2 regions of the Chromobacterium paludis genome follow, and region 2 is predicted to be linked to the other one. Evidence: predicted binding sites of a transcription regulator. Region 2 holds the regulator's gene; the other holds the start of a gene.

Region 1 (3,385 bases), 2.1 Mb from region 2:
CCGGCAACTCTTCCGGTGCCTGCTCTGGCGGCAGGTCTATGGTGGTCGAGCTGGGAAAGTCTGGCTCGCTCGCCGCGTCCTTTTCCTCGGTTCCCGTTTTTTTCAAGCGCCCCGTCAGACCGTCGATCAGACTTTTCAGCATGATGTAATCCCAATGTTGAATCGGCCGCCTCCCCCGGCGGCCGCTATCCCGTTAGAATTCTAGCCGATGCGGCCGGCAATTCGCGGGGTTTCCACCTTCACGTCGCCGCACTGCGCGCGGTGGCGCAAGGCGTGGTCGATCAACACCAGCGCCAGCATCGCTTCCGCGATGGGCGTGGCGCGGATGCCTACGCAGGGGTCGTGGCGGCCGTGGGTTTCCATGGTGACGGCCTCGCCCTGCTTGTTGATGGAGCGGCGCGGCTGGGCGATGGACGAGGTGGGCTTGATGGCGATGGAAACGGCTATCTGCTGGCCGGTGGAGATGCCGCCCAGCACGCCGCCGGCGTGGTTGCTGGCGAAGCCCTCGGGCGTCAGCTCGTCGCCGTGCTCGCTGCCCTTCTGCGTCACGCAGCCGAAGCCGGCGCCGATCTCCACCCCCTTGACCGCGTTGATGCTCATCATCGCGTAGGCGATGTCGGCGTCCAGGCGGTCGAACACCGGCTCCCCCCAGCCCACCGGCACATTGTCCGCCACCACGCGCAGCCGCGCGCCTATCGAATCCAGGCTTTTGCGGATGCTGTCCATATACTCCTCCAGCCGCGGCACCACGTCCGGGTCGGCGCTGAAGAAGGGATTGGAATTCACATGCTCCCAGCCCTTGAACGGCATCTGCACCTCGCCGATCTGCGTCATGTGGCCGCGGATGACGATGCCGTATTTCTCGCTCAGCCATTTTTTGGCGATGGCGCCGGCGGCGACGCGCACCGCGGTCTCGCGCGCCGAGGAGCGGCCGCCGCCGCGCGGATCACGCGTGCCATACTTGTGCCAGTAGCAATAGTCCGCGTGGCCGGGGCGGAAGGTGTCGGCGATATTGCCGTAGTCCTTGCTGCGCTGGTCGGTGTTGCGGATCAACAGCGCGATGGGCGTGCCGGTGGTCTTGCCCTCGTACACGCCGGACAGGATTTCCACCGTGTCCGGCTCGCGGCGCTGGGTGACGTGGCGGCTGGTGCCCGGTTTGCGCCGGTCCAGCTCCAGCTGGATGTCGGCCTCGGTCAAGGCCAGCCCCGGCGGGCAGCCGTCCACCACGCAGCCTATGCCCGGCCCGTGGCTCTCGCCGAAGGAAGTTACCGTGAACAATCGTCCCATGCTGCTGCCTGACATCTGCTTTCCCCTGCTTTTTCGTCTATGCGGACGATTCTAACGGCGCGCACTGCGGCAAGCTAGCGCGCATTGCGTCGGCGCAATTCCACTGGCATCATTTTTGCGTACTCGCTTGGCATCCTTCTTCCGAAGGCCTTTCATCCTGAACAGGAGCTGCCAATGAACGCATCGACACACAGCCTGGCGCGCAAGCTAGGCGGCTGGCAATTATGGGGCATCGCCGTCGGCCTGGTGATTTCCGGCGAATATTTCGGCTGGAGCTATGGCTGGGCGCAGGCCGGCACCTTGGGTTTTCTCTGCGCCACCGTGTTCGTCGCGCTGATGTATACCGCCTTTATTTTCAGCTTCACCGAGCTGACCACCGCCATTCCGCACGCCGGCGGTCCCTTCGCCTACGCCCGCCGCGCCTTCGGCCCGATCGGCGGCTTCCTGGCCGGCTTCGCCACCCTGTGCGAATTCGTGTTCGCGCCGCCCGCCATCGCGCTGGCCATCGGCGCTTACTTGAACGTGCAGTTCCCGTCCTTGGCACCAAAATGGACCGCCTGCGGCGCTTATTTGGTGTTCATGGCGTTGAACATCGCCGGCGTCGGCATCGCCGCCATGTTCGAACTCGCCGTCACGCTGCTGGCCATATTTGAATTATTGGTGTTCATGGGCGTGGTGGCGCCAGGCTTTAGCTGGGATCACTTCCTGCATCATGGCTGGGCGGGTCAAGACGCCTTCCACTGGGGCGCGGTCGGCGGCATGTTCGCCGCCGTGCCCTTCGCCATCTGGTTTTTCCTGGCGATAGAGGGCGCGGCCATGGCGGCGGAGGAGGCCAAGGACCCGGCGCGCACCATTCCGCGCGCCTACATCGCCGGCATCCTCACCCTGGTGGCGCTGGCCTTCGGCGTGATGATCATGGCCGGCGGCGCCGGCGACTGGAGCCGGCTGGCCAATATCAACGACCCGCTGCCGCAGGCGATGAAGCGGATCGTCGGCGAGCACAGCGGCTGGCTGCACATGCTGGTGTGGCTGGGCCTGTTCGGCCTGGTGGCGTCCTTCCACGGCATCATCATGGGTTATTCGCGGCAGATCTTCGCCCTGGCGCGCGCCGGCTACTTGCCGCGCGCGCTGGCCGCCATCCATCCGCGCTTCCAAACGCCGCATCGGGCCATCCTGGCCGGCGGCGTGGTCGGCATCGCCGCCATCTTCAGCGACGACCTGGTGCAGATCGCCGGCCAGCCGCTGACCGCCAACATCGTCACCCTGTCGGTGTTCGGCGCCATCGTCATGTACATCGTGTCCATGCTGGCCCTGTTCCGCCTGCGCGGCCGCGAGCCGGCGCTGTATCGCCCCTACGCCGCGCCGGGCTATCCCTGGCTGCCGGCGCTGGCCTTGGGCTGCTCCGTCATCTGCCTGATCGCCATGATTTATTACAACCTGCTGCTGGCTGGCATCTTCGCCGCCATGTTGGCCGCCGGCTACCTGTACTTCCTCGCCACCGCGCGCCAACGCGCCGAAGCCGTCCAGGACGCGTTGCTGCACGGCGAGCCGCCCGAAACCCAAGCAGAACCCCTCAAGGCATCCACATGAGCTACGCCATTACGATAGGCCCGCGCCGCTATCGTTTCGACGACTTGAAAACGCTGATGGCGCGCGCCAGCCCGCTGCGTTCCGGCGACCAGCTGGCCGGCCTGGCCGCCGCCAGCGCCGAGGAGCGGGTGGCCGCGCAAATGTGCCTGGCCGATCTGCCGTTGACCATCTTTCTCAACCAGGCGCTGATTCCCTACGAGGAAGACGAGGTGACGCGGCAGATCCTGGACAGCCACGACGCTGCCGCCTTCTCTGCCGTGTCCCACCTGACCGTGGGCGGCCTGCGCGACTGGCTGCTGTCCGACGCCGCCACGGCGGAAACGCTGGCCGCGCTGGCGCCGGGCCTCACCCCGGAAATGGCGGCGGCGGTGTCCAAGCTGATGCGCAATCAGGATTTGGTGCAGGCGGCGAAGAAATGCCGCGTGGTCACCGCCTTTCGCAACACCCAGGGCCTGCCCGGCCGCATGGGCGTGCGGCTGCAGCCCAACCACCCGGCCGACGATCCGCG
Region 2 (3,385 bases):
CGTCACCTTCCGCCAGAAAATGGACAACGACGGCGGCTGGGTAGAGGGCCAAACCAGCGTGCTGGACTACGACAGCGCCAAGCATCTGGTGGTGCTGACCGGCAATGCGCGCGTCAAGCGCAACGGCGACCTGTCCATCGGCAATGTGATCCGCTACAACACCCTGGACGAAACCTTCGAAGTCGTGGGCGGCGGCCCGTCCGCCAGCGGCCAGGGCCGCGCCGTGGTCATCATCCAGCCCAAGAAAAAGGCCGCCTCGCAACCGGCCGGCGGGGCAGCCAAGCCATGAAGCACAGCGTTCTCACCGTTTCCCACCTGAAGAAGCGCTTCAAGAAGCGCACGGTGGTCAAGGACGTCTCGCTGAGCATAGAAAGCGGCGAAGTCGTCGGCTTGCTCGGCCCCAACGGCGCCGGCAAGACCACCAGCTTCTACATGATCGTCGGCCTGATCGGCGCCGACGACGGCGACATCCGGCTGGATGAGCAATCCCTCACCCACTATCCCATCCACCAGCGCGCCCAGCTGGGCCTGGGCTACCTGCCGCAGGAGGCATCCATCTTCCGCCGCATGACGGTGGAAGAAAACATCGCCGCCATCCTGGAGATCGCCGGCCTCAAAGGCAAGGAGCTGGAACAGGAGCTGGACCTGTTGCTGGACGACCTGAACATCGGCCACCTGCGCGACAGCAACGCGTTGGCGCTGTCCGGCGGCGAGCGCCGCCGCGTGGAGATCGCGCGCGTGCTGGCCACCCGCCCGCGCTTCATCCTGCTGGACGAGCCGTTTGCCGGCGTGGACCCGATCGCCGTCATCGACATCCAGAAAATTATCTCCTTCCTGAAGGAACGCGGCATAGGCGTGCTGATCACCGACCACAACGTGCGCGAGACCCTGCGCATCTGCGACCGCGCCTACATCATCAGCGACGGCTCGGTGCTGGCCTCCGGCGTGCCCGAGGAACTGGTCAACAACGACAAGGTGCGCAAAGTCTACCTTGGCGAGCACTTCCACCTGTAAGCGATGAAGCAGGCACTACAGCTCAAGGTTTCGCAACAGCTGACGCTGACGCCGCAGCTGCAACAGTCCATCAAGCTGCTGCAGCTTTCCACGCTGGACCTGCAGGCCGAGGTGGAGCGCTTCCTGCTGGACAATCCGCTATTGGAGCGCGGCGACGAGCCGCGGGACGGCGAGTCCGCATCCGAAAGCCAGGATAGTTCGACGCCGGACGAGCCGGCCGACAGCCGCGACGACAGCGTAGGCGAGCTGATGGACTGGGGCGCCGGCAGCCGCGCCCAGGGCGGCGGCGACGACTACGACCCCATGCTCAACGTGCCCTGCCCGGTCAGCCTACGAGAGCACCTGCTGGCCCAGCTGGGCGAAATCGCCCTGCCCCGCCGCGACGAAGCCATCGTGCGGCTATTGATCGAGGAGCTGGACGACGACGGCTATCTGCAATCCAGCCTGGACGAACTGGCCAGCCATCTGCCGCTGGAACTGCTGCTGGACAGCGACGAACTGGCGGTAGGCCTGGCGCTGCTGCAGCAGTTCGACCCGGCCGGCGTGGGCGCGCGCACGCTGGCGGAATCGCTGCAGCTGCAATTGCAGCGCCTCCCCGCCGCGGAGCCCGGCCATGCCCTGGCGCTGGCCATCGTCCGACAACACCTCGCGCTGCTGGGCGGCCGCGACTACGCCAAGCTGAAGAAGCTACTGGGCTGCACCGATGCCGAGCTGCGCGCGGCGCAGGCCCTGATCGCGCGGCTGAACCCGCATCCGGCCACCGGCTTCCATCACGGCGATGTCCACTACGTGATCCCCGACATCAGCGTGCGCAAACTCAAGGGCCGCTGGGTGGCGGAGTTGAACCGCTCGGCCGTGCCGCGGCTGCGCGTCAACCAGCTGTACGAACGCATGCTGGCCGACAGCCGGGGCCAGGGCGGCGAAATGTCGGCCCGCCTGCAAGAGGCGCGCTGGCTGGTGAAGAACATCCAGCAGCGGTTTGACACCATTCTGAAAGTGGCGGAAGCTATTGTTGAACGTCAACAATTGTTCTTTGAACAAGGCGAAGTGGCGATGCGCCCGCTGATCCTGCGCGATATCGCAGAGGAACTGGGCCTGCACGAATCCACCGTATCCCGCTCCACCAGCCAAAAATACCTGCTTTGTTCGAGAGGTTTGTTCGAACTCAAGTATTTCTTCGGCAGTTCGTTGGAGACTGAAAGCGGTGACGAGTGCTCCGCCACCGCCATCAAGGCTCACATCCGCGGCATGATAGAAGGCGAAAACCGGGCGAAGCCGCTGTCCGACAGCGCCATCGCCGACGCGCTGGCCAAGCAGGGAATACAGGTTGCCAGACGCACCGTAGCCAAGTATCGTGAAGCCATGCAGATTCCGGCGGTGAATCTGCGCAAGGCTCTGTGAGGAGTCAGCACAAGAATACAATGCCGCCCGACAACCCGCCCGGGCGGTCAACACCAGAAGGAGCTAGGGTATGAACCTCAAAGTAACTGGCCTGCACCTGGAAGTCACGCCATCGCTGCGCGAATACATCGAGAACAAACTGGAGCGCATTACCCGCCACGTCGACAATGTGATCGACGTCTCCGTTACGCTGTCCGTGGACAAACTGGTTCAAAAGGCCGAGGTCAATGTGCATCTGTCCGGCAAGGACATCCACATCGAAGCCTCCGAGGCCGATCTCTACGCCGCCATCGACCTGCTGATGGACAAGCTGGACCGCCAGGTGCTCAAGCACAAGGAAAAGCTGACCGAACACCGGGCCCAGAGCTCCGGCGAAGCGTCTCAGGCCTCGCTGTGACGCGAGCTTGAAAACAACGGGAACCCAGGGGTTCCCGTTTTTCTTTGCGCCGCCCGGTTTTCAGTACTATCAAGGCAACGTAGAATCCCGGGTTTATTCCAGCGCCGCATGCATAATCCAATATGAATCTCATCGGCAAGATACTGACTCCGGACCATGTTCTGCTGGATCTGGACGTCTCCAGCAAGAAGCGCGTGTTCGAGCAAGTCGGGCTTCTGGTGGAAAACACGCGCGGCATCGCCCGCAGCGAAATCTTCGACAGCCTGTTCAGCCGCGAAAAACTGGGCTCCACCGGCCTGGGCCAGGGCGTGGCCATTCCGCACGGCCGCGCGCGCGGCCTGAAGGAAGCCACCGGCGTGTTCATCCGGCTGAAGGCGCCGATTCCGTTCGAGGCGCCGGACGGCAAGCCGGTGCAGTGTCTGTTCGTGCTGCTGGTGCCGGAACACGCCACCGACCTGCACCTGCAAGTGCTGTCTGAGCTGGCCCAACTGTTCTCCAGCCGCCAGATGCGCGAGAAAATGCTCAACGCCTCCGGCCGGGAAGAACTCTACCAGCAGCTCTGCGATTGGATGC

What was found. Region 2 encodes sigma-54, which starts transcription at its own class of promoters, with help from an activator protein. Its sites were predicted from a motif close to CTGGCACGCTTCATGCTT; they were not measured.
Region 1: a site for sigma-54 is predicted at 1,391-1,408, ahead of eat (ethanolamine permease). Genes of this name have one in related genera too.

Annotation. Positions count from the first base shown of each region.
Region 1 is NZ_CP043473.1:323,997-327,381, reverse strand. It holds gene FYK34_RS01560 (EAL and HDOD domain-containing protein) at 1-142, opposite strand, end outside; gene aroC (chorismate synthase) at 202-1,302, opposite strand; gene eat (ethanolamine permease) at 1,462-2,877, shown strand; gene FYK34_RS01545 (ethanolamine ammonia-lyase subunit EutB) at 2,874-3,385, shown strand, end outside.
Region 2 is NZ_CP043473.1:2,387,600-2,390,984, forward strand. It holds gene lptA (lipopolysaccharide transport periplasmic protein LptA) at 1-289, shown strand, start outside; gene lptB (LPS export ABC transporter ATP-binding protein) at 286-1,014, shown strand; gene FYK34_RS11045 (RNA polymerase factor sigma-54) at 1,018-2,415, shown strand; gene hpf (ribosome hibernation-promoting factor, HPF/YfiA family) at 2,486-2,812, shown strand; gene ptsN (PTS IIA-like nitrogen regulatory protein PtsN) at 2,935-3,385, shown strand, end outside.